2 regions of the Gordonia crocea genome follow, and region 2 is predicted to be linked to the other one. Evidence: predicted binding sites of a transcription regulator. Region 2 holds the regulator's gene; the other holds the start of a gene.
The links. Region 2 encodes LexA, which represses DNA repair genes until DNA is damaged. Its sites were predicted from a motif close to CGAACANNTGTTCG; they were not measured.
Positions count from the first base shown of each region.

Region 1: a site for LexA is predicted at 1,087-1,100, ahead of nbrcactino_RS15705 (HNH endonuclease signature motif containing protein). Genes of this name have one in related genera too.

Region 1 is NZ_BJOU01000017.1:86,514-101,171, reverse strand. It holds gene nbrcactino_RS15705 (HNH endonuclease signature motif containing protein) at 1-1,046, opposite strand, end outside; gene nbrcactino_RS18440 (VOC family protein) at 1,240-1,425, shown strand; gene nbrcactino_RS18395 (hypothetical protein) at 1,679-1,804, shown strand; gene nbrcactino_RS15695 (sigma factor-like helix-turn-helix DNA-binding protein) at 1,801-2,427, shown strand; gene nbrcactino_RS15690 (ERCC4 domain-containing protein) at 2,432-3,274, shown strand; gene nbrcactino_RS15685 (acetoacetate--CoA ligase) at 3,284-5,245, opposite strand; gene nbrcactino_RS15680 (NAD(P)H-dependent flavin oxidoreductase) at 5,286-6,407, opposite strand; gene nbrcactino_RS15675 (CoA-transferase subunit beta) at 6,404-7,231, opposite strand; gene nbrcactino_RS15670 (CoA transferase subunit A) at 7,228-8,154, opposite strand; gene nbrcactino_RS15665 (enoyl-CoA hydratase family protein) at 8,154-8,927, opposite strand; gene nbrcactino_RS15660 (SDR family oxidoreductase) at 9,008-9,802, shown strand; gene nbrcactino_RS15655 (SDR family oxidoreductase) at 9,857-10,750, shown strand; gene nbrcactino_RS15650 (GNAT family N-acetyltransferase) at 10,832-11,488, opposite strand; gene fadD8 (fatty-acid--CoA ligase FadD8) at 11,662-13,269, shown strand; gene nbrcactino_RS15640 (group III truncated hemoglobin) at 13,281-13,718, opposite strand; gene nbrcactino_RS15635 (sugar O-acetyltransferase) at 13,761-14,198, opposite strand; gene nbrcactino_RS15630 (cytochrome P450) at 14,252-14,658, opposite strand, start outside.
Region 2 is NZ_BJOU01000001.1:2,310,174-2,324,831, forward strand. It holds gene nbrcactino_RS10925 (proteasome assembly chaperone family protein) at 67-1,038, shown strand; gene nbrcactino_RS10930 (DEAD/DEAH box helicase) at 1,035-3,149, shown strand; gene nbrcactino_RS10935 (hypothetical protein) at 3,146-3,592, opposite strand; gene nbrcactino_RS10940 (hydrogen peroxide-inducible genes activator) at 3,630-4,628, opposite strand; gene nbrcactino_RS10945 (peroxiredoxin) at 4,728-5,315, shown strand; gene ahpD (alkylhydroperoxidase, AhpD family) at 5,321-5,848, shown strand; gene nbrcactino_RS10955 (aminotransferase family protein) at 5,915-7,150, opposite strand; gene hrpA (ATP-dependent RNA helicase HrpA) at 7,289-11,029, shown strand; gene nrdR (transcriptional regulator NrdR) at 11,035-11,484, opposite strand; gene nbrcactino_RS18195 (LysM peptidoglycan-binding domain-containing protein) at 11,527-12,066, opposite strand; gene lexA (transcriptional repressor LexA) at 12,215-12,904, shown strand; gene hflX (GTPase HflX) at 12,912-14,333, opposite strand; gene dapF (diaminopimelate epimerase) at 14,401-14,658, opposite strand, start outside.

The DNA.
Region 1 (14,658 bases), on a different contig from region 2:
GAGGGGTCGAGGCGGGCGGCGAGGTCGACGAGGTCGGCGACGGGGATGAGGGTGCCGGTGGTGGTGAGGGCTTGTCCGCAGCCGGCTTTGAGGTCGGCGATGGTGGCGGTGATGACGAGTTGGCCGGGGATTCTGTTGGGGGTGCCCAGGCCGTGGTGGCCGGCGATGAAGTCGCACATGGCTTCGAGGGCGTCGTGGTTGCGTTGGGTGGGGGTGCGGTGGTCGCGGTGGCGGGCGGCGGTGAGGCGGTCGGCTTGGGTGGGGTCGCTGGGATCGATGGTGGTGACTGCGCCGGTGAGGCGGTCGTGGTCGGTGTCGTCGGGGTTGTTCATGCCGGGGGCGGCCCAGCTGGCCAGGATGAGGTCGAGTTTGGCACGGGCGCTGGGGGTGAGATCGGCGGTCAGGGCTGACATATGGATGCGGTTTTGTGGGCTCAGGGACAGGCGGCGTTGGTTGCGGCGGTCGCGGTCGTCGGCCAGGGTGCCGTCGGGGTCGAGGTATTCCAGCAGGGTGATGCCGGCTCGGCGGAGCTCCCAGGGGGTCAGGGTGCGGGCGAGGTCGGCGAGTTCGGTTTCGGCGCGCTCGACCAGTTCGGGGGACAGTTTCCAGGGCAGGCGGGTCATGACGTCGCGGATTTCGTCGACGTGGGCGCCGCTGATGTGTCCGTCGGCGAGGTGGCCGGCGGTGGTGGGGTATTTCGGGGGCAGGGTTTCGCCGGTGATGGCGGTCAGCCGGCTGATGGTTTCGGCGCGGCGGTAGCGTTTCTTGGCTTCGGTGCGGCCCAGGCGCAGTCCTTTGGCCAGCCACATCAGGGGGCGGGTGAATCCGTCGCGGGCGTAGGCGCAGCGGTCGTTGATTTCGGTGAACAGTTGGGCGTCGATGGCTTCGCTGCGGCAGCGGCTGCGTTCGAGGGTGCGGGCCGCGGCCAGCAGGTCGTCCTCGGTTTCGGCGGCCCAGACCGCGGTGGTCAGTCGGTGTTGGGCGGCCTCGATCAACGCGAGCAACTCCACCGGCGAATCCGGTAACACCGGGGTCGTGTCGGTCATCGGATCCACCTCCCCTGAACTGCCGGAATCGACTATCAGTCGAACTGGTGTTCAGTCTACCAGGTCAATGTGAGCCACGCCACAACAGGGGATCTCGATGCTCGTTGGTTGCGGACCGATCAGTTTCGGCGACCCCGGTGGTCTACCTCTATGACGGCATCGACACGCGGCGCCGCAACCGAAAGGAAGACCGATGCACGACATGATCTTTGTGAACCTGCCCGTCGCCGATCTGCAGCGCTCGCGCGACTTCTTCACCGCACTGGGCTACCACTTCGACGACCGCTTCAGCGACGGCAACGCCGCCGCCCTCGTCCTCGGCGACACCATCGTCTCGATGCTCATGCAGAAGGAGTTCTACTCGACCTTCACCGACTAGACCATCGTCGACGCCACGACCGCCAGCGAAGTCCTCATCAACCTCAGCGCCGGTAGTCGTGACGAGGTCGACGCCATCGTCGACAAGGCGGTCGCCCTGGGGGCGAAGGACGGTCGGACCGACGACCACCGATTCATGTACGGCCGGGATTTCGAGGACCTCGACGGCCACGCGTGGGGCATCATGTGGATGGACCCGGCGGCTGTCGAAGTCGGGCCCGAGGAGTTCATGAAGCAGCAGCAAGGGGCGTGAGGTGACGGACGACGAGCAGGTTTTCGAATCGGCGACCGCGGCGATGCGGGCCGAGCTGCTCGCGCATTGCTACCGCATGCTCGGCTCGGCGACCCGGCCGTCGTCGCCGAGCGCCGCGAAAGCGTGAGCCTCGCAATGGTGGCCGCCATGCAGGAGTTGCCGCCGCGGCAGCGCGCCGCCCTGATCTTGCGCGATATCCTCGCCTTCTCCGCCGCCGAGACGGCCGACCTGCTCGACATGACCGTCCCGGCGGCCAACAGCGCGTTGTCCCGGGCGCGCAAGACGCTGGGCGACGGTGCGATTCCGGAGGGGCGGCGGGCCGCCGAGCTCTCCGCCGACGAGCAGCGCGTGTGGGAGGACTTCTGCTCGGCCTTCGAACGGCACGACATCGACGGGGTGGTCGCGCTGCTGGCCGACGAGGCCGTGTGGGAGATGCCGCCGTTCCCGGGCTGGTACGTCGGGGCCGAACAGATCGGCGACCTCACCCGGATGCAGTGCCCGGCACAGTGCGCCGGCGACATCGTGATGATCCCGACCACCTGCAACGGACTGCCGGCCGCCGGGATGTACATGCGGTCGGCCGGGGCGGACGGCGCCGATGTCTGGCTGCCGTTCCAACTCGATGTGTTGTCGATCGTCGCCGGCAAGGTCGCGCACGTGGGCGCGTTCTTCGATCGGGGATTGTTCGCCTTGGCGGGCTTGCCGGAAGTGGCGACCGGCGCGAATCGGGCGGCAACACCGCTACCCTGACGAGGTGGCCGAAGAGTTTCTGATCGCGCGCAACCCGGAGGAGGGGACCAGCCTCCCGTACTTGTTGCGCCTGCCGGTCGGCGGTGAGGTCGTGGTGCTGAAGGTGCGCGAGACGTGGCCGCGCACGGCCAAGGTCTACTGCCACCGGGTCGTCGAGTGGCCCGAGGATGCCGAGATCGTCGAGGCCTTGCCGATTCGGTCGGTGAGTAAGCGGGGCGCCGCCATCGACTTGGTGCTGGAGCGCGGCAAGGAGAACCGCTCGCAGTTCGTCCTCACCCGGGCGCGCGGGCGGGAAATGGTGTTCTGGCAGTCGCGCAAGGTCGCCAAGCAAGCGCGCCCGAACGTCGCCGTACCGAAGGCGCGGGCTCACGGTCTGGTCCCCGACATCGTCGTCGACACCCGCGAACGGTATGCGTACAAGTTCTCCGAGCAGCAGGCGACGACGGTGAAACGAGCGCTGCCCGTCGGGGATTATGCCGTTTTCGCCGACGACGAGCTGGTGGCGGCGGCCGAGCGCAAGAGCGTCGAGGACCTGGCGTCGAGCCTGCTCTCGGGCAAGCTGACCTACCTGATGGCCGACCTCGCGAACCAACCGCGGGGTGCGGTCATCGTGGACTCCGGTTATTCGGCGCTGTTCAAGCTCGAGCACGTCAACGCGAGCAGCGTCGCGGATTCGGTCGCCGAGGCGCAGGCCCGCTTCCCGTCGGTGCCGATCGTGTTCTGCGAAAACCGGAAGATGGCCCAGGAATGGCTCTACCGATGGTTCGGGGCCTGTCTGCATGAAAGTGCTCTGGCGTCGACGACCTCCGGGATCACCGCCCAACCGGATGAGGCTGTCGAGGACTAGTGCCGATGGTCAGGATCCCGAGCCCTGTCGCAGCGCGGCGAGTTCGGCGAAGACGGCCAGGAGATCGGGGTTGTCCACCGACGCCGGGTTGGCGACCGATCCCGCGTCGGCGCCCTGCAGGATCCGTTTGACCGGCACCTCGAGCTTCTTTCCGGTCTTGGTGTGCGGGATTCCGGGGACCGCGATCACCTCGTCGGGGACGTGGCGGGCAGAGGCGCGTTCGCGGATGCTCGACTTGATGCGCGCGACCAGCTCGTCGTCGAGTTCCACGCCGTGTTCCACGACGACGAACAGCGGCATCCAATAGGAGCCGTCTGGCTGCTCGGCACCGATCACCAAAGACTCGGCGATCCCGTCGACGGCGTCGACCGCCGCGTAGACGTCGGCGCTGCCCATCCGGATGCCGTGGCGGTTGAGCGTGGAATCGGACCGGCCGTGGATGACCACGCTGCCGCGCTCGGTGAGCGTGATCCAGTCGCCCTGGCGCCATGCCGAGCCGTACATCTCGAAGTAGGCGTCGTGGTAGCGCTGCCCGTCGGGGTCGTTCCACAGTTTCACCGGCATGCTCGGCAGCGGCTCGGTCATGACCAGCTCGCCGACCTGACCGGTGGGGACCGAGGTGCCGTCGGGGTCCCACGCCTCGATCGCCGCCCCCAGGCAGCGCACCGACAACTCGCCGGGCCACACCGGCACCGTCGGGGAGCCGGCGATGAAGGCCGAGCAGACGTCGGTGCCGCCCGACAGCGACCACAGCGGCACGTCGGGCAGCTGCTGCGCCTGCCAGCGGTGGACGTCGGGGGACAGGGGTGAGCCGGTCGAGCCCATCGACCGCAGTCGGGCCAGGGTGCGGCTGCCGCTGACCGGGACGACGCCGGCGGTCTGACTCGCCAGCAGGTAGCCGGGACTGGTGCCGAAGAAGGTCGCCTGGTGCCGGTCGACGAGGTCCCACATCGCGGCCGGGTCGGGAAACGACGGCGACCCGTCGTAGCAGATCACCGAGGCCCCGACGGCGAGGGCGGCGATCTGGGCGTTCCACATCATCCAGCTCGGCGAGGTGTACCAGAACAGCCGGTCCCGCGCACCGAGGTCCCAGTGCAGCCCGAGTTGTTTCAGCATTTCGACGAGGATCCCGCCGTGCCCGTGCACCAGCCCCTTGGGCACCCCGGTGGTGCCCGAGGAGAACAGCACCCACAGCGGGTGGTCGAACGGGACGCGCACCGGATCGAGGGCGGCCGGGGCCGCCACCGCGTCGGCCCACGCCATCCCGAGTCCGTCGCCGTCGAACCCCGCGCGCGACAGCACGACGGTGGTCGTGACCGTGGGCAAGCCGTCACGCAGCCGGGCGATGTCCTCGCGGCGGTCGTGCTTGCGCCCGTTGAAGTAGTAGCCGGTGGAGGTGAGCAGCACCTTCGGTGACAGCTGGGCGAAGCGGTCGATCGCCGCGCCGGCCACGTAGTCCTGGCCGACACACGACCAGATCGCGCCGAGCGAGGCGGTGGCGGCGAAGGCGGCGATCGTCTCCGGGACGTGCGGCAGGTACCCGACGACGACGTCGCCGCGGCCCACCCCGGCGGCCTTCAGGGTGGCGGCGAGCGCGCCGGCCTCGTCGCGCAGTCGTTGACGCGTCCAGGTCCGCGCTTCGCCGGTCTCGTCGGTGGCTATCACCGCGATGTCGTCGGGCTCGCCCCGGCTCACCAGGTATTCGCCGAAGTTGACGGTGGCACCGGTGAACCACTGGGCGCCGGGCATCGACGCGTCGGCGAGCACCTCGTCGTACCCGCTCACGCCGTCGAGCCCGAAGTAGTCCCAGAGTGCGCCGTAGAACCCGGGCAGGTCGGTCACCGACCATTCCCACAGGGCCTGGTAGTCGTCGGCACCGTGGCCGACCAGCTGGGCGAAATCGGTGATCCGGGCCGCGGCGATCCGCTCGGCGTCGGGAACCCACAACGGCTGGACAGGCGTGCTCGACATGCGACGATTATGCCCCGCCACACCCTTCAGTTACTAGTGATTAACTGAAATTCTTCAGGGCGTCGATCCGCGCGTGGGCCTGGACCATGATCGATTGGATCAGCTCGTCGCACGAGGGCAGGTCGTCGATCATCCCGACGACCTGTCCCGAGGCCAGGACGCCGGCATCGGTACGGCCCTCGACCAGACCGGCCTTGAGCAGCATCGGGGTGTTGCCGGCCATGATCACCTGCTGCCAGGTCCGCTCGCCCGACTTGCGCATGGTGCGCCCGTCGCGCAGCATCGTCGTCCAGCGCATCCCGGTCATCTGCTTGAACTCGTTGGCGTTGCGCGCCGCGGCGGCCAGCGCCCGGATTCCCGAGCCGCTCTCCAACGCCTCGACGAGCTGTGTGCGCAGCACCCGGTGCGGCATGCCGTCGACCTTCGTCGACACCACCGTGTCGCCCAGGCCGCGCTGCAGGTACTCCTGTTTCACCGAGTCGGGCACCGCGGAATCCGAGGTCAGTAGGAACCGGGTGCCCATCGCGACGCCCTCGGCGCCGTAGGCCAGGGCAGCCACCAGGCCGCGGCCGTCGAAGAAGCCGCCCGCCGCGACGACGGGGATCGACGGCGGCCCGCCCGGCGGTGATGATTCGGCCCGCTCGCCGGCGCTTCCGGCGCCGGAGAGCGCGTCGATCACCGAGGGCAGCAGCAGCGTCGTCGCGACCGGGCCGGTGTGGCCGCCACCCTCGCCGCCCTGGACGATCACCGCGTCGGCACCCCACGAGGCGACCTTCACCGCATGCTTGGCCGCGCCGATCGACGGGATCACGACGATGCCGTGGTCCTTGAGCTTGGCGATCAGCTCGGGCTTGGGTGCCAGCGCGAACGAGGCGACCTTGACGCCCTCGCGGATCAGCAGGTCGATCCGCTCCGGGGCATCGGTGGCGTCGGCGCGCAAATTCACGCCGAACGGCTTGTCGGTGAGTGTTTTGGTCCTGGCGATGGCCGTCTCGAGCTCGGCAAAGGTCATCGTCGCCGAGGCGAGGATGCCCAGTCCGCCGGCGTTGGCGGTCGACGACGTCAGCGCCGGCCCAGACACCCAGCCCATCCCGGTCTGCACGATCGGGTACTTCACCCCGACCAGGTCGGTGAACCGGGTGGACAGCGCGGGGGCGGTCACGACTTCACCTCGCGGTTGCGAACCCCCTTGGGGTCCAGCACCTCTCGGATGATCCGCAGCTGTTCGTCGGTCGGGGTCGCGGTGGTCGGGGCGTCGGCTAGACCGGCGACCTCGAAGGAGGTGTTCTCGGCGACCTCGTCGGCGCCGACCCCCGGGTGCAGCGACAGGGCGCGCATGGTGTGGTCGGGTCCGCCGAAGTCGAAGACGCCGAGGTTGGTGACGATGCGGTGGATGTTCAGGTGGTCATACGCCGGATTCTGCGGGTCGATCTTGTCGAACCCGATGCCGGACACGATGTCGACCTGGTCGACGAACACCCGCGACGAATGGCGGGCCACCCAATAGCTCGTCGGGTGGTTGATCGTGTTGCCCGGCGCGCCGCGCACCCCGAACATCTGACGGGTCGGGTGCTGCAGCGGCCCGAACGCGGACAGGTTCTGGTTGCCGAACCGGTCGATCTGGTTGGCGCCCATCACGACGTGGCGACGGCCCGACGCGACGACGTCGAAGACCTTGCGGAACGGCATCCACCCCTCGATCGGCCCGGTCTTCCCGATCGCCGGGGTGTCGGCGAGGATGAGTGCCTCGCCGTCGGTGATGAGCAGGTCGGGTTCGGTGGTCAGGCGCGCCAACCGGGCGCCGATCAGCGGCGTCGGCGCCATCGGGGAGGCCATGATCTCGCCGGCCCCGGTGAAGATGTCCGCGCAGGACGTCACGCAGTACTCGGCGCGGGTGATGTCGGTTTGATTCGACCCGCTCACGGTGTTCCCGGCGTCGGTTTGATTCGACCCGCTCACGGTGTTCCCGGCGTCGTTGGTGCTCATTGGTTGTCCTCCTGCTCGGCCTGCCACTTGGCGACCTCGTCCTGGTAGGTCTGTTCGTCGACGTCGAGGAAGCGGGCCTTGAAGGCCGCCCACGTCGCCTCGTCGCCGGCGGATTCGACGTAGAACCGCTGGAAGGCCTCGTCGCGCCCGTACGAGCCGCTGAAGGTGAAGTGCGCGCCGTTGGGGGTGTGGACGACCCGGTCGACGTTCATCCGGTTGACCACCAGCCGTTCGCGCTCCACGGAGCCGACGAGTTCCTCGGTGGTGACCAGCTCGTCGGTCTCGAGGTAGCGTCGGTCGGCGGCGGCGAGGTAGAGGTCGTCGAAGTACGGGTCGACCCCGGTGTACGCCGCGTTGCCGTGGACATCGGCCCGGTCGAGGTGCACGAAGGCGGCGTCGAGGCGCAGCGCGGGCATCGCGATCAGCGTTTGGGTGCGCCCGTCGGGGTCCGGACGCCGGGAACTGTGCGAGCGGGTCCAATCCTCGGGGTAGGGGGAGACGACGGTTTTGAGCTCGCCCTCCCAGAAGGCCGGGACGTCGGAGCCCAGGCCGGCGCGGATCGGCAGGAACGGCAGCCGGGCCGCGGCGGCCTCGAGGCCGCACTTGACCATGCCCTCGTCCATCTCGCGCGCGGTGATCGTGCCGGTGGTGCGCGCCTTGGCGAACCAGGGGTCGTAGAACGGGGCCGAGTCCAGCGACACGAACCCGTAGTAGGCCTTGGTGACCTTCCCGGCCTCGCACAGCAGGCCGAGGTCGGCGCCGCCGTAGGTGACCACGGTCAGGTCCGTCACCGACGAGCGCGCCAGCGCCCGCACCAGGGCCATCGGCTTGCGCCGCGATCCCCAGCCGCCGATGCCGATGGTCATCCCGTCGGACAGTTCGGCGATCACCTCGTCGAGTGTCGACGTCTTGTCGGTCGCCATTACTTCGTTCCCTTCTGGCCCTCGGCGACGAAGGCGTCGCGGTGTTCGTCGGCGACGCCGGCGAGGTTCAGTTCATAGGTGTAGCGCTGCTCGAGCAGGTAGCTGTTCTTCACGTCGACCGGGTCGATGCCGTTGATCGCGGCCTTGGCGCGACGGATGACGCGGGTGTCCTTGGTGGCGATCATGCGGGCGACGTCGAGCGCCGCGTCGAGCAGTTCCTCGCGCGGCACCACCCGGTACACCGAGCCGAACTGGTGCAACTGTTGGGCGGTCGCGTTCTGCGCGGTGTAGTACAGCGTCCGCATCATGTGCTGGGGCATGAGGCGGGCAAGATGGGTGGCGGCGCCGAGCGCGCCGCGGTCCACCTCGGGCAGGCCGAAGACCGCGTCGTCGGAGGCCACGATGACGTCGGCGTTGCCGACCAGGCCGATGCCCCCGCCGACGCAGAAGCCGTTCACCGCCACGATGACCGGGACGGCGCAGTCGTAGACGGCGGAGAAGGCGGCCGCGCAACCCTGGTTCGCCGCGATCAGCGCGTCGAAGCCGGTGGTGGCCTGCATCTCCTTGATGTCGACGCCCGCATTGAAGCCGCGCCCCTCGGCCCGCAGGATCACCGCGTGGGTCGATTCGTCGGCCCCCGCGGCAAGGATGGTGTCGGCCAGCTCGAACCAGGCGGCGCTCGGCAGTGCGTTGACCGGCGGGAAGTCGACGGTGACGGTGACGATGCCGGCGTCGCCGGTCCCCGGTTCACCGCGGGTGGTCGTGATGGGCACGAGAAGCTCCTCGTCGTTGCGGCGGGTGGTCGCAGAAAGTGAACCAAGCAAATGCTTGGTTGTTTGGTAGGGTAGCACCCATGCCTGAAAACCGTCAGTCCGAGCCCGCGTCGGCCGATATCGGCCTCGGGGGCCGCGTCGTCCTGGTGACCGGCGGCGCGCGGGGAGTCGGAGCCGGGATCGTCCGGGTCCTCGACTCCCTCGGCGCGGTGCCCGTCATCTGCGGGCGCACCGAGCCCACCGACGGCGACGGCTTCGACTTCCACTCCTGCGACGTGCGGGACTCCGATGCCGTCGCCTCGATGATGGCGGCCATCGTTGAACGGCACGGGCGGCTCGACGGCGCGGTCAACAACGCCGGCGGCTCGCCGTTCGCCCTTGCCGCCGACGCGTCGGACAACTTCGCCCGCAAGATCGTCGAACTGAACCTGATGGCGCCGCTGATCGTCGCGCGGGCCGCACACGCGGTGATGGCCGGCCAACCCGGCGGCGGCGCGATCGTCAACGTGTCCAGCGTGAGCGGACACCGACCCTCGCCGGGCACGTCGGCCTATGGCGCGGCCAAAGCCGGGCTGGACAACCTCACGGCCAGCCTCGCCGTCGAATGGGCGCCGGCGGTCCGGCTCAACTCGGTGGTCTGCGGCCCGGTCGAGACCGAACTCTCGCACCTGCACTACGGCGATGCCGACGGGGTGGCCGCGGTCGGCAAGACCATCCCGATGGGGCGGCTGGCGGCCCCGGTCGACGTCGGCAACGCCGTCGCCTTCCTGCTCTCTCCCCTGGCCGCCTACATCACCGGCTCGACCCTGACCGTGCACGGCGGCGGCGAGAAGCCGGCCTTCCTCGACGCCGGCAACGCCGAGAACCGCGTCTAGTCATCACCGATCGTCCTATCTCTGAACCGCTTATCCCCGAAACTGAGGAGCACCATGTCTGAACAGTTGAGCACCGACCGCGTCGTCATCGTCACCGGAGCCGGACAGGGGATCGGCCGCGCCCACGCGTTGGCCTTCGCCGCCGACGGCGCCAGCGTCGTCGTGAACGACTACGCCCGCGACGCCGCGCAGGCCGTCGCCGACGAGATCGTCGCCGCCGGCGGCAAGGCCGTCGCCAACGGTGCCGATGTCGCCGACTGGGCGGCCGGGGCCGACCTGGTGAAGACGGCCGTCGACGAATTCGGCGGACTCGACACGGTGGTCAACAACGCCGGCTTCGTGCGCGACCGCATGTTGGTGTCGCTCTCCGAGGACGAGTGGGACTCGGTGGTCCGCGTGCACCTCAAGGGACACTTCGTCATCTTGCGCCACGCGGCGGAGTACTGGCGGGCCCAGTCGAAGGCCGGCGCGCAGCGGGCCGCGCGGGTCATCAACACCTCGTCGGGGGCGGGCATCTTCGGTTCGGTCGGGCAGGGCAACTATGCCGCGGCGAAGGCCGGGATCGCCGAGCTGACCATCCAGGCGGCCGCGGAACTCGGCGGGTATGGGATCGCGGTCAACGCGATCGCCCCGGCCGCGCGCACCGCGATGACCCTCGGCGCCGGCGACGCGATGGCCGCGCAGATGGCCGCGCCGACCGACGGTTCCTTCGACGCGATGGATCCGGCCAACATCTCCCCGCTCGTGGTCTGGCTGGGCTCGGCCGCGTGCGACGTCAGCGGCCGGGTCTTCGAGGTCGAAGGCGGGACGATCACCGTGCTCGACGGTTGGCAGCGCGCCGCGTCGAAGGACAAGGGGTCGCGGTGGGAGCCCGCCGAAGTCGGGCCCGCGGTCGCCGCACTGATCGCCGACTCGCCCGAGCCGGTGAAGGCCTACGGGGCCCGCTGAGCCAAACCCTCCTCCCGCACAAATACGCACTTCCCGACGCAATCACGTCGGGAAGTGCGTATTTGTGCGGGAGGAACGAGGTCAGGCGCCGGGGGCGCGTACGACCATCGGAACGCCGGGGAAGTACGCGGCCATCTCCGAGCGGGACTTGCGCAGCGCGGCCATGCCGAAGCCCTGCTTGCGCCGGTCGGGGTGGATCCAGATCCGGACGTCGACCTCGCCGTCGTGCAACTCGCCCATGACCAGGCCGATCTTGGCGTCGTGTTCGGTGGCGACCAACCAGACCGCCTCTTCGTCATCGACGCGGTGGGCCGCGGCGGCGATCTCGGAGTCGATATCGCCCGCCGGTGCGCCCGATCCGTCTCCGGCGCTGCCCTGCTCGTCGGTGCGGATCTTGAACAGGTCGGCATCGTCGTCGGCGGAGAACGGGCGCAGGTCCACGGTGTCCCCGCTCGAGGCGGGGCGCTCGGCGAGGGTGAACGTCAACGCCGAGTTGAGGTTGTCGAGTTCGGCCTGGTTGCGCCGGCGCTGATCTTTGGTGAGCTGTTGCAGCGACATGCCGAGAACCGCCTCGGCGCCCAACTGGGACTTGCCGAGCAAGGTGGCGACTGCTTCCACGGCTGCCGCGCGGTTGTCCGCGTCGACGATGGCGTCGAGCACTTCGTGGCGCCGTTCCAGGGCGGTGAGCAGGGCGTCGGTGATGTCACGGCGGGCGGTGGTTTGGTCCAGATCAGTCATGTCGCCGATGGTAACGCCGCAAACTTGTTACTGGTGGGTCTACTGAGGAGTAGTTTTCCAGGCCAAAGAATGTAACACGTTCTTCATCGTTAGTTCGCTCCAAAAATCCTTTGTGAAGTGCTTGTTAACGGGCCCGGCTTCCCAAGAACTAGAACACGTCCTAATCTTGGGGCATGACGGATATCGATCTTCTCCGCGGCGACACCCATCTCGGCGACTTCCTCGTCGCCGCCCTGCACCGCCATGCCGGCCGGCCGGTCCTCCAACTCGGCGACGTCGAGCTCACCGGCGCCGAGATGGCCGGGGCGATCAGTACCTATGTCCAGGCCTTCGAAGCGCTCGGAGCGGCCCCCGGCACGGCCGTGGGTCTGCTCGCGCTCAACCGACCCGAGGTCCTGCTCGTCATCGGCGCCGGACAGACGCAAGGTTACCGCCGCACCGCCCTGCACCCGCTCGGATCGGCCGACGACCACGCCTTCGTGCTCACCGACGCCGGGGTCTCGACGCTCATCATCGACCCGGTGCCCAAGTTCGTCGACCGCGCCGTGGAGCTTCTGGACAAGGTGCCCGGACTGACCCGGGTGCTGACGCTGGGGCCGGTTCCGCCCGAGCTCGCCGAGGTGGGCACCGACCTCATCGCCACCGCGGCCGGCTTCTCGCCGCAGCCGCTGCGCGCCGCGCGGCTCGCCCCCGACCACATCGTGTCGATCACTTACACGGGCGGGACCACCGGCAAGCCGAAGGGCGTCATCGGTACCGCGCGCGCCATGTCGACCATGACCCAGATCCAGCTCGCCGAATGGGAGTGGCCCGATCGGCCGCGCTTCCTGATGTGTACCCCGCTCTCCCACGCCGGAGCCGCCTTCTTCACCCCGACGCTGGTCAAGGGCGGCACGATGATCGTGCTGCCCACCTTCGATCCGGCGCTGGTGCTCAAGACGATCGAGGAGCAGCGGATCACCGCGACGATGCTGGTGCCGTCGATGCTCTACGCGCTGATGGACCACCCCGACTCCCACACCCGCGACCTCTCCTCGTTGCAGACCGTCTACTACGGCGCCTCACCGATCAACCCGGTGCGCCTGGCCGAGGCCATCGAGCGCTTCGGGCCGATCTTCGCGCAGTACTACGGCCAGTCCGAGGCGCCGATGGTGATCAGCTACCTGCGCCGCGACGAGCACGACGCGGCCCGCCTGGGCAGCTGCGGCCGGCCGTCGGCCTTCCTGCGCACCGCGCTGCTCGACGCCGAGGGCAACGAGGTGCCTCGCGGTGAGCCGGGCGAGATCTGCGTCTCCGGTCCGCTGCTGTCCGGCGGATACTTGGGGCTGCCCGAGCAGACCGAGCAGACCTTCACCCCCGACGGCTGGCTGCGCACCGGCGACGTCGCGCGCGAGGACGACGACGGCTTCTGGTTCATCGTCGACCGCACCAAGGACATGATCGTCTCCGGCGGCTTCAACGTCTTCCCGCGCGAGGTGGAAGATGTTGTCGCCGAGCACAAGTCGGTTGCCCAGGTCGGTGTCGTCGGAACCCCCGACGACAAGTGGGGCGAAGCCGTCACCGCCGTCGTCGTCCTGCGGGCCGGCGAGGGGGAGACCGACGAGGCGCGCGAGCTGATCGCCGCTGAGATCAAGCAGTCGGTGAAGGACCGCAAGGGGGCGGTGCAGTCGCCCAAGCAGGTCCTGTTCGTCGACAGTCTGCCGCTGACCGCACTCGGCAAGCCGGACAAGAAGGCGCTGCGGGCCCGGTTCTGGGAGGGCAGCGCGCGCAGCGTCGGCTAACCCGGGGTCGACTAACCCGGGTGGTGGGTGCCCAGCGGGTGCCCGGCCTCGGCGAGTTGTCGGCCGATCGCCGTCGGCGTCTCGCCCGTCACCGTCCGGCACATCGAGAAGGCGATCCGCGCCGCCTGGAGTTTCGCCAGATCGGCGTTGGGGCCGGAATGCCGGTCGTCGACGGTCTGCTGCCAGATCTGCAGCCAACGCTGGAAGTGTGCGGCGCCCATCTGCGCGCGTTCCTGCAGTTCCCGGTGGGGGACGAGGACGTTGCGGCGATAGGTGCCCTCGCGCAGGACGGTCTTGCACCAGAAGTCGGTGATGGCGGGGATGTGCTCGGCCAGGTCCATGTGCGCGATGTCGACGAAGACCGGGCCGAGTAGTTCGTCGGCAAAGGCGCGTCGGTAGAAGTCGTCGAGGAGTGCCGCGACGGCGCTGCGGTCGGCGAGGTCGGTCATGGGCCCTCGATTCAGTGGATGCCGGCGGGACTACCCGCGGGACTACAGGGTGCGGATCACCCGGGCCGGGTTTCCCGCGGCGAGCACGCGGTCGGGTAGGTCGCGGGTGACGACGCTGCCGGCGCCGACGACGGTGTTGCTGCCGATCGTGACACCCGGGCACACGATCACCCCGCCGCCGAACCACGCATTGTCGCCGATGCGGATCGGCGCGGCGGATTCCCACCGCTGGCGACGGGCCTCGTGGTCCTCGATCGGGTGCTGCGCGGTGAGCAACTGGACGCGCGGCATGATCCACGATCCCTCGCCGATCCGGCCGAGCAGATCGCCGAGCAGCGCGGTACGACGCGCGGTCTCGTCGGGGCCGGTTCGGTTGAACTCATCGCACAGCCGTTGGGCGCGGATGCGGTCGGCGACCAGTTCGGGGTCGCTGTCCCGGTACAACTGCCCGGTCAGCATCCGTTCCCGTTGTTCGCCCATGATGGCCAGGGTAGTCCCGGGGCCGGGCCGGCCGCCGGGACCACCAGCGCCGATCAGGCCTTGGCCACCGGGCAGCCGTAGTCGACGCCGAGCCCCTTCACGCCGTTGAGCCACCCCGACCGCACGCGCTTGATCTCGCTGACCCGGCTGATGTCGGGCATGACGTCGGCGATGGCGTTGAAGATGAGGTTCAGCTCCATGCGTGCCAGGTTGGCGCCGATGCAGAAATGGGCGCCGTTGCCGCCGAAGGCCAAGTGCGGGTTGGGGTCTCGGGTGATGGTGAACGAGAACGGGTCGTCGAAGACCTCTTCGTCGTAGTTGGCCGAGCTGTAGAACAGGCCGACCCGCTGGCCCTGGGCGATGTCGACGCCGCCGAGCTGGGTGTCCGCCGTGGCGGTGCGCTGGAAGGCGTGGACCGGGGTGGCCCACCGCAGCACCTCGTCGACGGTGGTCGTGGGCC
Region 2 (14,658 bases):
TGATCGCGGTATGAGTCCCGGTCACGGATCTGGGACAATCGACTAACCGCCTTCAAAGGAGGACGAATGGGTTTCGAGCCCGCCGAGCACAGCTCGCTCTACGAGCTGGAATTCCCCGCACCCCGCGTCGCCGAAGACGCCGGTGTGGGACCCGTGTTGATCCACGCCCTTGACGGCTTCGCCGACGCCGGCAACGCCGTCGCGGTGGCCGCACGGCATCTGCGCGACAGCCTCGACTCCGAGCTGGTCGCCACATTCCACACCGACGAGCTCGTCGACTACCGGACGCGCCGTCCCGTCATGGACTTCTCCGGCCAGGCCTTCACCGGCGTCGAGATGCCGTCGCTGACCGTGCACGCCATCCGCGACAACGCCGGTGTGCCCTTCCTGCTGCTCTCCGGCGTCGAGCCGGATCTGCGGTGGGAGCAGTTCACCGCCGCGGTCCGCGGTCTGTCGGACCGCTTCGGCGTCAGCGACGTCATCGGCCTCAACGCCATCCCGATGGCCGTCCCGCACACGCGCCCGTCGACGATCACCGCCCACGGCAGCGACGTGGAGTACCTCGGCGACCTGCCGCGGTGGGGATCACCGATGAAACTGCCCGGCAGCGCCTCGATGATGCTGGAGCTGCGCCTCTCCGAGCACGGGTACCGGACCTCCGGGATCTCGGTGCACGTGCCTCACTACCTGGCGCAGTCGACCTATCCGGCCGCCGCCTCCCGGTTGCTGAGCACGTTGGCCGGCCTGACGTCGCTGGACCTGCCGACGAAGGCCCTCGACAGCGCCGCCGAGGCACTGCGGGTGCAGATCGACAGCGAACTGGCCAACAACGGCGAGATCGCCTCGGTGGTGGCCGCACTGGAGTCGCAGTACGACGCCTACACCCAGGCGCAGGAACAGCAGGTCTCGCTCCTCGCCGCGGATGAGCCGCTCCCCAGCGCCGACGAGATCGGCGACGAGTTCCAGCGCTACCTGGCCGAACAGGCCCAGCAGGCCGACGAGGACGGCGACGGCGGCGACGGCCCGGCCACCGCGTGACCGAACCCCTCGGCACTGATCCGGCACCGCTTCGGGTCAGTGCCGATCCGTCGGTCGCCTACGACGAGTTCGAGCAGTGGGCCTCCGGGACCGGTCTCGAGCTCTACCCGCACCAGGCCGAGGCGCTTCTGGAGCTGGCCGCCGGCAGCCACGTGATCCTGGCGACCCCCACCGGGTCGGGCAAATCCCTCGTCGCCTCCGGCGCCATCGCCTTTGCCCGCGCCCGGGGCGAGCGCGCCTTCTACACCGCCCCGATCAAGGCGCTGGTCAGCGAGAAGTTCTTCGCGCTGTGCGACGTCTTCGGCCCCGAGCAGGTCGGCTTGGCGACCGGTGACGCGACGGTCAACCCCGACGCGCCGATCATCTGCGCGACCGCCGAGGTCGTGGCGAACATCGCCTTGCGCGAAGGGCCCGAGTCCAGCATCGGCCTGTTGGTCGCCGACGAGTTCCACTATTACGGCGACCCCGACCGCGGGTGGGCCTGGCAGGTGCCGCTCATCGAGTTGCCGCGCACCCAATTCCTCCTGATGTCGGCCACCCTCGGCGACGTCGGGTTCTTCGTCGACGACCTGCAGAAGCGGACCGGTCGCGACACCGCGGCCGTCACCGACGCCGCCCGACCGGTCCCGTTGGAGTTCGACTACACCCTGACCCCGATCCACGAGACGATCGAGAACCTCGTCGCCGACGGGAAAGCGCCCGTCTACGTCGTCCATTTCACCCAGGCCGCCGCGGTCGAACGGGCACAGGCCCTACTCAGCGCGACCATCGCCGACAAAGAGACGAAGGCCGCGATCGCCGAGGCGATCGGCGACTTCCGTTTCGGCACCGGTTTCGGCAAGACCCTGTCCAAACTCCTGCGGTCGGGCATCGGCGTGCACCACGCGGGGATGCTCCCGCGGTACCGACGGCTGGTGGAACGGCTCGCCCAGCAGGGACTGCTGCGCGTCGTCGCGGGCACCGACACCCTGGGTGTCGGGATCAACGTCCCGATCCGGACGGTCTTGTTCGCGTCGTTGAGCAAGTACGACGGGCGACGGGTGCGCCGATTGAGGGCCCGCGAGTTCCACCAGATCGCCGGTCGTGCGGGCCGGGCCGGGTTCGACACCGTCGGCTATGTCGTCGCACAGGCACCGGAGCACGACGTGGAGAACGCGCGTGCGGTGGCCAAGGCCGGCAGCGATCCGAAGAAGCTGCGCAAAATCGTGCGCCGCCGCCCACCGGAGGGATTCGTCTCATGGGGGGAGAAGACCTTCGAGTCATTGACCACCGCCGACGACGAGCCGCTGCGCTCACATTTCCAGGTGACCACGGCCATGTTGATGGAAGTGGTCTCGCGGCCCGGCGACTGCTTCGCCGCCCTGCGCCACCTGCTCGAGGGCAACCATGAACCGCGGTCCCGGCAGTTGTCGCACATCCGGCACACGATCGCGCTCTACCGCGACCTGCTGGACACCGGAATCGTGACGCGCCTGCCCTCCCCCGATGCCGACGGCAAGGGCATCGCGCTCTCGGTCGACGTTCCTGCCAACTTTGCGCTGACCAATCCGCTCTCCGCCTTTGCCCTGGCCGCCTTCGACCTGCTCGACGACCAAGACCCCGGCTACGTCCTCGACATCGTCTCGTTGATCGAGGCCACCCTCGACGATCCCCGCCCGGTCCTGGTGGCCCAGCGCAAGGCGGCGCGCGACACCGCGATGGCCGAGTTCAAAGCGGCCGGGATGGAATACGAGGAGCGCATGGCCCGCCTCGACGAGGTCACCTGGCCACAACCGTTGCGCGACACCGTGACCGAGGCCTTTGCCATTTACCGGCGCGGTCATCCGTGGGTCTCGTCGACTCCACCGTCGCCGAAATCGGTGCTGCGCGAGATGCTCGAGGCGGACATGACCTTCAACGAGTTCATCGCCCGCCACGGGTTGGCGCGAAGCGAAGGCGTGGTGCTGCGGTATCTCTCCGACTGCTATCGAGTGCTGCGCAGTGGACTCCCCCAGGCGCTGCTGGACAATCCCGGTCTCGCCGAGATCACCGACAACCTCGCCGAGATGATCCGCGACACCGACTCGAGCCTGCTCGACGAGTGGTCCGCGCTGGCCGGACCGCCCGGCTAGACGCAGCGGAAGTTCTTGGTGCTCCAGTACAGTGCGTTCGGCGCGTCCGGGCGCTGCGTGGCGTACGCCTCGTCACGGATGTAGTTGGGTCCGGTCGCCAGGCTCACGACCCCCGCCTTGTTGCGCACCACGGTCATCACGACGATGCAGCCGGTGCCACCGCGCTTGGGGTTGAAGGCCCTGGCCATCTCGCTGTTGTACGCCGCCGGATCCCACCAGCTGAACCGCGTCCACGTGCCGTCCTCGTGGAACTGGCGCGTCTGCGCCCGGTTGAGCAGGAATCCCTGCCACCAGGCTCCCGTGGTACTCGTACCGGTGATCGGCGTCGGGTAATTCGCCGTGTAACGCGGTGCGGCGTCGGCGTCACCCGACCCGACGACGGCGACCGCGACGGCTGCCGCCGCGGTGATGGTGGCCAACGCTGCCCTGCCAAGGTGGTGCATGGAGATCCCTCGTCGTCGAAATGTGTCCGCCACCACTCTAAGCAATGGGCGCCCGCCCCCGGCGCACCCCCTGGGCTTGCCCCGGCACCGTGTCGGGCGCCGGCCGGATTCCGACCCCCGGAGACGCCGCGACGATGACATCCCGCAGCAACGCAGCAAAGCGCGCGTAAGCCTGTGCGCGACCAGCCGATTCGCGGTAGACCAGACCGATGCGGCGGCCCGGCCGAGGCGCCGCGAAGGTCGCCGTCGCGAGCCGACCACCGGCGGTCTCCGCGTCGACCGCGGTCGCCGGGATCAGCGTGACGCCGAGTCCACCCTCGACGCATTGCACCGCCGTGGCCAGCGAGGCGGCCCGGGTCTGGCCGAGGTCGGGCCGGAAACCCGCCAGTTGGCAGACCTCCAGCGCCTGGTCCCGCATACAGTGGCCCTCGTCGAGCAGCAGGAGCGGCAACTCCGCCATCGCGGCGGGGTCGACCCGCTTGCGGCCGGCCAGCCGATGGCCCGCGGGGAGCGCGAGGACGAAATCCTCGTCGTACATCGGCACCTCGGCGGTCCCCGGCGCCTCGGCGGGCAGGGCCAGGACGGCCAAGTCGATGGTGCCGTCGCGGAGTTGGGCGAGTAGACGCGCGGTCTGGTCCTCGACGACCTGCAATCTCAGAATCGGGAGTTCGACGGCGACACCGGCCAGGATCGCCGGCAGGACGTAGGGGGCGACGGTGGGGATCAGTCCGAGCCGCAGCGCACCCTGCAGCGGATCCTCGGCGCCGCGCGCGGCCAACGTCAGCTCATCCATCGCCCGCACCACCGCGACCGCTTTCGGCAGGAGTTCTTCGCCCTCCGATGTCAAGAAGACACGCCGCGTTGTCCGCTCCACCAGTCGCATGCCCAGACCAGCCTCCAGCGTCGCCAGCGCCTGGGACAACGCCGGTTGACTGATCCCCAATTCCGTTGCGGCACTGCCGAAGTGGAGCTTTCTGGCCACGGTGACGAAAGCACGCAGGCCGGCCGGAGAGGGCTGATAACTTTCATCGGTCATGCCTATCAATATAGTGCTAACAATCACGTAGACCTTTCAGGCTTCGACGACGACAATGGAAGTCAGCGAAATCCGCCCCCAACGAAACGAAGGATTCTGATGGCACTCTTGACGATCGGCGACCAGTTCCCCGCCTACAACCTCACCGCGGTGATCGGTGGCGACCTTTCGGCTGTCGACGCCCAGCAGCCCGACGACTACTTCACCCAGGTCTCCAGCGACGACTACGCCGGCAAGTGGCGGATCGTGTTCTTCTGGCCGAAGGACTTCACCTTCGTCTGCCCCACCGAGATCGCCGCTTTCGGCAAGCTCAACGACGAGTTCGCCGACCGCGACACCCATGTGCTGGGCGCCTCGGTGGACAGCGAGTTCGTCCACTTCCAGTGGCGCGCACAGCACGAGGACCTCAAGACCCTCCCCTTCCCCATGCTCAGCGACCTCAAGCGCGAGCTGGTGGAGGCCACCGGTGTGCTCAACGCCGATGGCGTCGCCGACCGCGCGACCTTCATCATCGACCCGAACAACGAGATCCAGTTCGTGTCGGTGACCGCCGGTTCGGTCGGCCGCAACGTCGACGAGGTGCTCCGCGTCCTCGACGCCCTGCAGTCCGACGAGTTGTGCGCCTGCAACTGGCGCAAGGGTGACCCGACGATCGCCGCCGGCGAGCTGATGAGCGCGAGCGTCTGATACCGATGAGCATCGACAACCTCAAGGAAGCCCTTCCCGAGTACGCGAAGGACCTCAAACTCAACCTCGGCACCCTCAGCCGCACCACCGAGCTCACCGAGCAGCAGTTGTGGGGCACGTTCCTGGCCGCCGCCGTGGCGACCGGTAACGCCACGGTGCTGGCCGAGATCAGCGAAGAGGCCGCCGACGTCCTGTCCGGCGAGGCCTACAACGCCGCCCTCGGCGCCGCATCGATCATGGGCATGAACAATATCGCCTACCGCGCCAAGAGCTTCCTCGGCGCCGAGTACGGCGAGGTCCGCATGGGCCTGCGCATGAACATCATCGGCAACCCCGGGGTGGAGAAGGTCGACTTCGAACTCTGGAGCCTGGCCGTATCGACCATCAACGGCTGTCATGACTGCACCGCGGCACATGCCGACGTGGTGCGCAAGGCAGGCCTGACCAAAGAGCAGGTCTGGGAGGCCGTCAAGGTCGCCGCGACCGTCAACGGTGTCGCCGCCGCCCTCACCGCCAAGAGCGCACTGAGCTAGGCACACCGGACAATCGACACTGCCCCGGTCCCGCGCAATCCGCGGAGCCGGGGCAGCGTTGTTTCGTCAGAGCTGCTCGAGCACGCCGCCGAAGCGATCCGCCATGTCGCGCACCTGCTCGGTGGTCATCACGAAAGACGGCGACACCTGCAGGGCGCCCTGGCCGGCCGCCCGGGTGACCACGCCGGCCCGGCGCAGATGCGCCACCGCGGTCGGCGCCTGCGCGGGATCGGCGAGCTGGACCGCGGTGACCGCCCCCAGCCCCGTCCGCACCTCCGCGACGGCGTCGAGGCCGGCCAGCGGCGAAAAGGCCTCTGCCAACTCGCCTTCCAACGCACTCGCGCGCTGCAGCAGGTTCTCCCGCTCGAGGATGTCCAGGTTGGCCAGCGCCGCGGCAGCCGCGCCGGCATGACCGCCGTAGGTGTAGCCGTGCCGCCACCACACGCCGCCGCCGAAGAACGGGTCGGCGAGGTGCGGAGCGATGAACACCGCCCCCATCGGAACGTAGCCCGAGGTCAGCCCCTTGGCGGTGGTGATCATGTCCGGGGCCAGGTCGAACCGCGACGAGGCAAACCACTCCTGGGCTCCACCGCGGCCAAAGCCGGTGACCACCTCGTCGGCGACGAACAGGATCCCGTGGTCGCGGCAGATGCCGCGGACCTCGTCGAGGTAGCCATCGGGCGGCAGGTACACCCCGCCGGCCCCGATGATCGGCTCGCAGAAGAAGGCGGCGATGCGCTCGGCGCCGATGCGCTCGATCAGACCCAGCAGACTCTTGGCGTCGTCCCAGGCGATCGACTCGACTCCGGGCATCAGCTCGCCGTAACCCTCGCCGTTCGCCGGAATCCCCGCCAACGACGTCCCCGCCACGTGCATGCCGTGATAGGCCTTCGACCGGCCGACCATGATCGTGCGGTCCGGTTGGCCGACCTCGTGCCAGTAGCGCCGGGCCAGTTTGGCCGCCGTCTCCACCGCGTCGCTACCGCCCGAGGTGAAAAAGATCTTGCTGCCCGCAACCGGCGCGATCGCCGCCAGGCGTTCCGCCAACTCGATCGACACATCGGCGGCGTGGTCGCCGAACCCGGAGAAGTGGGCGAGCTTGCCCAACTGGGCGGCCACCGCGTCGGCGATCTCGGTACGACCGTGCCCGACGTTGGTGAACCACAGACCCGCCGTCGCGTCGATATACCTGTTGTCCTCGGCATCGAAGACATAGGCGCCTTCGCCGCGGGTGAGGACGAACGGGCCGTTCTTCACAACCGAAGCCATGTCGGCGAAACCGTGCCAGAGCGAATACGTCATACCCCCATCATGGCCGACGCGGACTCCGCGAGTCCGCCGGGTGGGCGGAATCGCGGTGGCGGTGTCACCGTGCGCCCCGTCGCGGGACACCCGTCTGGGTGGGCCGGACGGCCGGCGCCCACGTAGGCTGGTCTGATCATGTCGCCGTCCCGCCCCTCCCGACCGCGCGGCGCCCGGCCCGGCCTGATCGAGGCGCGGCGCGCCCAGCGACCCCACCTCCATTTCCCCGACGAGCTGCCGGTCAGCGGCTGCCGCGACGAGATCGCCGCCGCACTCGCGCAGCACCAGGTGATCGTGGTCGCCGGCGAAACCGGTTCGGGCAAGACGACCCAGTTGCCGAAGATCTGTCTGGCCGCCGGACGAGGGGTGGACGGCCTCATCGGCCATACCCAACCGCGGCGCATCGCCGCCACGTCGGTGGCCGAGCGGATCGCCGAGGAGACCCGGACCGACGTCGGCGACGCGGTCGGCTATTGCGTGCGCTTCTCCGACCGGGTCGCCGACTCGACGCTGGTGAAGGTGATGACCGACGGCATCCTGCTGGCCGAGATCGCCAGCGACCCGATGCTGCGCGCCTACGACACGCTCATCATCGACGAGGCGCACGAGCGCAGCCTGAACATCGACTTCATCCTCGGCTACCTCAAGCAACTGCTGCCCCGCCGACCCGACCTCAAGGTGATCATCACCTCGGCGACGATCGAGCCCGAACGGTTCGCCCGGCACTTTGCCACCGCCACCGACAGCGTGCCGATCATCGAGGTCTCGGGGCGGACCTATCCGGTGGAACTGCGCTACCGGCCGCCGGCACCGGAGACCGAGCAAGCCGCGGCCATCGACTCCGCGGTCAGCGAGCTCTGGGCGGGGGCCACCGGCGACATCCTGGTCTTCCTGCCCACCGAGCGCGACATCAGGGAGACGGCCAAGGCACTCGCCCACCGGGAGTCGCACGGCGCCGAGATCGTCCCGCTCTACGCCCGGCTGTCCATCGCCGAGCAGCGCCGCGTCTTCACCCCGTCAAACGGGCGCCGAATCGTGTTGGCCACCAACGTCGCCGAGACCTCCCTCACCGTTCCGGGCATCCGGTACGTGGTCGACACCGGTACGGCGCGAATCTCCCGCTACTCGCCGCGCACGAAGGTCACCCGCCTTCCGGTCGAGCCCGTGTCCCAGGCCAGTGCGCGCCAGCGTGCCGGACGCTGCGGACGTGTCGCGGCCGGCGTGTGCCTGCGCCTCTACGACGAGGAGGATTTCGAGGCGCGCCCGCCCTACACCGATCCGGAGATCCTCCGCTCGAACCTGGCCGGGGTCATTCTCTCGATGGTGTCGCTGCGGCTGGGCGACATCGCCGACTTCGGTTTCGTCTCACCGCCGTCGAGCCGCGCGATCGCCGACGGTCTGGCCGAGCTGGGCGAACTCGGCGCGATCACCGTCCGACCCGACCGTGCCCCCAAGCTGACCGCCGTCGGCCGCTCGTTGGCCCGGCTGCCCATCGATCCCCGACCCGCCCGGATGCTCGTCGCCGCACACGAATTCGGCTGCGTCGCCGACGTTCTCGTGGTCGCATCGGCGCTGTCGATCCCCGATGTCCGGCTGCGTCCGGCCGACAAGCGGGAGGCCGCCGACGAGGCCCACCGTCGATTCGACGAGCCCGGCTCCGACTTCCTCTCGTTGCTGAACCTGTGGGACTACCTCGCGGAGTCGAGAAAGGCGCTGTCGGGCAACCAATTCCGCCGCCAATGCGAACGGGAGTTCCTCCACTGGACCCGTATCCGCGAGTGGCGCGACCTGCACCGACAGCTCGAGCGAACGGTGAAGGACCTCGGCTGGGGCGTCCAGCGCTCCGGGGACCGCGACCCCGACGCGGTCCACCAGGCGATCCTGGCCGGGCTCTTGTCCAACATCGCCGCACGCAAGCCCGACTCCAAGGAATACCTCGGCGCGCGGAACACCTCGCTGATGATCTTCCCGTCGTCACCGCTGGCAAAGAAACCGCCCGCCTTCCTCATGGCGGCCGAACTCATCGAGACCTCGCGCACCTATGCCAGCACCGTGGCGCGTATCGACCCGGCGTGGGCCGAGCGCCTCGCCGGCGATCTCTGCAAGCGCTCCTACAGCGAGCCGCACTGGTCGTCGCGGCAGGGGACGACCCTGGCTTACGAGCGCGTCACCCTGTTCGGCGTCACGCTCGCCGCGTCGCGCCGGGTGACCTACACCAAGATCGACCCGCCGCTGTGCCGCGAGTTGTTCCTCCGCCACGCCCTCGTCGACGGCGACTGGCGGACGCGGCACGCCTTCTTCGCCCGCAACCGCGCGTTGCTCGACGATGCGGCGGAGGTGGAGAGCCGGGCACGCCGGCGCGATCTGGTCATCAGCGCCGATCAGCTCTTCGCCTTCTACGACGCCCGGATCCCGGCCGACGTCGTCTCGGCCCAGCATTTCGACGCCTGGTGGAAGCAGGCCGCGCGCACCGAACCGGACCTGTTGGACCTGCGGGCCGAAGACGTCGTCGCACACAGCCCGGTCTCCGAGGCCGACTATCCGGGAACCTGGGCACAGGGCGAGTTGCGCCTGCGGCTGAGATACAAGTTCGCCCCCGGGGACCCCGACGACGGCGTCACCGTCGAGATCCCGCGCGACCTCGTCGACCACGTGCGCCCGGCCGGATTCGACTGGACGGTCCCGGGAATGCGCGAAGAGCTCGTGGCCGCCCTCATCAAGACGCTGCCCAAACAGATCCGCCGACTCGCCTCCCCCTCACCGCAATTCGCCGCAGCGGTGCTCGCCCGCCTCAAGCCGCGCAGTGAGCCGTTGCTCACCGGCGTGGCGCGGGAGTTGTCGGCCCTGACGCGGACGACGATCACCCCGGACACGTTCAACCTCGCGCGCATCGACGACCACCTCCAAATGAACTTCGCCCTCGTCGACGAGCGCGGCGACATCGTCGCCACCAGCCGCTCGCTGGCCCGGTTGCAACGCGACGAGGAGGCGCCCGGCGCGCGCACCGCGCCGGATCGGGTCACCGCCTCGACGTGGACGGCCGAGACTTTCGGGGATCTCGAGGAGTCGGTCTCCGCCGACATCGCCGGGCAGCGGGTGACCCGGTACCCGGGCCTCTCGCCCGTCGACGCGACGACCGTCGCATCCGCTCTTTTCCCGACCGCCCCCGCCCGCGACGCGGCCATGGTGCCGGCCGTCATCACGCTGCTCGCCGCGTCGACCCCGGCCTTGTCGAGGAAGACGGCGTCCTCGTTGAACCCGGCGCAACGGCTGGCCCTGAGTCAGCACCCCTACCCCGACCTCGACGCCCTGTTGGCCGACTGCACCCGCCGCGCCATCCGTGACTCCGTACCCACCGCCCGCGCATCCGCACTGCGCACCCCGTCGGCCTTCGCCGCGTTGCGCGCGGACCTCGCCCCGCAGATCACCGACCGGGCGCCGACCGCCTTCTTCGCGGCATTGGACGTGTTTGCGCTGGTCCCCGAGGTCCACGCGGCCATTGACTCGCGCACCGGAACGCTGGCGGCCGACGATGTCGCCGAACAGCTGGCCAACCTCGTCTTCGACGGCTTCATCGGCAGCACTCCGATCGACCGCCTCGCCGAGGTCCCCCGCTACCTTCGGGCGGCGATCATCCGACTCGAATCACTCGACACCGGTGCGGCCCGCGACCGGGACGCCCTCGCCGCCGTCGACCGCGTCATCGAACGGTGGAACCAACGGCTCCACCAGCTGCCCGAACACCGCCGCGAACCGTTCAACGACTACGCCCAGTGGATGGTTGAAGAGTTGCGCGTCGGATTGTTCGCCCAACGGCTCGGCACCGCCCATCCGGTGTCCGAAAAGCGAGTGCTCAAGGCATTCGACGCCTTCACCTGACGGAATCAGGCGCGATGGGCCTGCAGCAGGTCGATCTCGCGCTGGAAGTCGTCGAGCGACTCGAAGGACCGGTAGACCGAGGCGAAGCGCAGGTAGGCCACCTCGTCGAGATCGCGCAGCGGCCCGAGGATGGCCAATCCCACCTCGTGACTGGGTATCTCCGCCGACCCCGAGGAACGGACCGCGTCCTCCACCTGCGCAGCCAACTGGGCGAGGGCGTCCTCGTCGACCTGCCGCCCCTGGCAGGCCCGACGAACCCCCTTCATGACCTTCTCGCGGCTGAACGGCTCGGTCACCCCGTTGCGCTTGACGACGGCTAACACGGCCGACTCCACCGTGGTGAACCGGCGGCCACACTCGACACAGGAACGGCGGCGGCGGATCGCCTGCCCCTCGTCGGCAAGGCGCGAATCCACGACCTTGGTGTCTTCGTGCTTGCAGAAGGGGCAATGCATGTCCCCAACAATACCGGTGCGCCCCTCACCGGCGAACGCCGATCAGCGGTACACCGGGACGACCAGTGCCTGGCCCACGGTCAACGTCGGCGAGGTCATCGAATTGAGCGCCCGCAGCTGGTTCACCACTGCTTGTCGCGGCATGTCGGGTGCGATCCGGGCCGCGACTGCCGTCAGCGTCTCGCCGCCGCGAACATGCACAACCGACGTGGCGACCGGAGCCGGCGCCGACGCCGCCTCGTAGTTTCCGCCGACGATGGCGAACAGCCACACCAGCCCGGCCAGCGCGGCGCCCACCAGGATGGCCGCGGCGGCCTTGCGCCGGGCGAACACCCGGCTGTCCGGCGCCGGCCGTGCGACCCGCGGACGGCCATGGGCCGGTCCGGTGCACTCGCTGCCCCGGCCCGGGCGGGGTGCGGGCAGCCGCGTGTCGCGCGGCCCACGCAGCGCCCGGCCCTCCGACCGGGCGGGCCCGCGGTGCGGCTGGACCACACGCTGCCGATGGCCCGCCGCGGCGATCGGCCGCGACGTCGGAACGGCGTGGTGCGGGTGGCCCGGGCGGTACATCACCGATGCGCTCATCTTCGATCTCCTCGTTCGTACGTTCGATGCACTGATGTTCGAAGTTCTACCACGCCCGTCTGACAAAGTCTCGCGACACGTCGAACAAATGTTTGAAACTGTCGGTTTGTTTCGCTACCGTGGGGCTCAACCGAGAACAGGAGAAACCATGGCCAAGAAGAAGCCGCAGGCCGGCCTGACCGACTCACCGGCGGCCGTCGAGGCAACCCTGACCCAGCGCCAGCGCGACGTGCTGGAAGTCATCCGCAAGTCGGTCCGTGAGCGCGGCTACCCGCCGAGCATCCGCGAGATCGGCGACGCCGTCGGCCTGGTGTCGACCTCATCGGTGGCCTACCAGTTGCGCACCCTGGAGACCAAGGGCCTCCTCAAGCGCGACCCCCACCGACCACGCGCGGTGAACGTCGCGCCGGACAAGAACCAGCCGCCGCCCGGAGGCGCCGCGGCCGGGACCGACGGGATGCCCGCACCGACGTACGTGCCGGTCCTCGGACAGATCGCCGCGGGCGGCCCCATCCTCGCCGAGGAGGCCGTCGAAGACGTCTTCCCACTCCCCCGCGAACTCGTCGGGGACGGCACCCACTTCCTGTTGCGCGTCATCGGCGAATCAATGATCGACGCCGCGATCTGTGACGGCGACTGGGTGGTGGTCCGGCAGCAGAACGTCGCCGACAACGGCGACATCGTCGCCGCGATGATCGACGGCGAAGCCACCGTGAAGACGTTCAAGCGCGACGCCGACCACGTGTGGCTGATGCCGCACAACCCGCTGTTCGAGCCGATCCCCGGCGACCGCGCCGTCATCCTCGGCAAGGTCGTGACGGTGATGCGCCGGATCTGACGACCCCTCAGCCGCCGGTCCGGGTGAACTCCTCGAGTTCCCCGGCGAGCGCGGCGGGCACGCGGATCCTCATTTTCGTCCCCGTGGCGTGATGCTCGGTCGATCGGACTTCGCCGTCGGCATGGATCCGCGAGACGACGTCGCCACGGTCGAACGGCACATCGACGAAGATCTCGACGTCGTGGCGGCCCACCTCGTCGCGGACCCGGTTGAAGAGCCCGTCGAGGCCTTCCCCGGTTCGGGCGGAGATGAAGATCGCCCCCGGCAGCGCTGCCGCCAGTTCCGCGCGCGCCAGACCGTCCATCGCGTCGATCTTGTTGACCACCAACAGCTCCGGTGGCGCGGCGGCACCGTCACCACTCTCCTCGAGTACCTCGGCCAACACGGTGCGTACCGCGGCGACCTGGTCGAGCGGGAATGCCTCGGCCCCGTCGACCACGTGGATCAGCAGGTCGGCGTCGGCGACCTCCTCCAAGGTCGACCGGAAGGCCTCGACGAGTTGGGTCGGCAGGTGGCGGACGAATCCGACCGTGTCGGTGAAGACCACCTCGCGACCGTCGTCCAGGCGCGCGCGGCGTGTCGTCGGGTCCAGCGTCGCGAACAAGGCGTTCTGCACCAGGACACCCGATCCGGTCATCGCGTTGACCAGGCTCGACTTCCCGGCGTTGGTGTATCCGACGACGGTGATCGTCGGGACACCGCTGCGGTGGCGCTCGAGGCGTTTCACCGTCCGCGCGGTCTTCATCGCGCGGATCTCGCGCCGCAGCTTGGCCATCCGCTCCCGGATCCGGCGGCGGTCGGTCTCGATCTTCGTCTCACCCGGGCCGCGCAGGCCGACGCCGCCATTGCTGCCGGCGCGTCCACCGGCCTGGCGCGACATCGACTCACCCCAACCACGCAGGCGCGGCAGCATGTATTCCATCTGGGCCAGCGACACCTGCGCCTTGCCCTCACGGCTGGTGGCGTGTTGGGCGAAGATGTCCAGAATCAGCGCGGTCCGGTCGATGACCTTGACCTTCACGATCTTCTCCAGCGCGGTCAACTGCGCCGGTGTCAGCTCGCCGTCGGCGATCACGGTGTCGGCGCCCGTCGCGACGACCAAGTCGTGGAGTTCGCCGGCCTTACCCGAACCGATGTAGGTCGCCGCGTCGGGGCTGCTGCGCCGCTGGATCACGGCGTCGAGGACCTGCGACCCCGCCGTTTCGGCCAGCGCCGCCAACTCCGCCATATTCGCCTGTGCCTGTGCGGCCGTCCCCGACGTCCAGACGCCGACCAACACCACGCGTTCGAGGCGTAGCTGGCGGTACTCGACCTCGGTGACGTCGGTGAGCTCGGTGGACAGCCCCGCCACGCGCTGCAGGGATGCGCGGTCGTCGAGTGCCAGTTCGCCGGTGGTCGGGGCGGCCGATCGGGATTCGTGTTCAGTCATAGGCCTTCAATGATCGCACCGGCGCCCCGACGGGCGCACCTGGGTTTTCGGGCCGGCCCGACGAGGCTCAGCGCAGCGCCCCGTCGAACAATTCGCCCCGCGCGACGAGCCGGGACGGCCCGCGCAGCGTCGAGGACCGGCCGCCGTCGGCGATGGCCACCTCGACCCGACCGCCGGGAACCGTGATCCGCAGCAGCCCCTCGTCGCGGCCCACCGACGCCAGCAGCGCGCTCGCCGAGGCGACCAGACCGGTCCCACAACTGCGCGTTTCACCCACGCCGCGCTCGATGACCCGCATCGATGCGATCAGGGCGGCGCCGTCGTC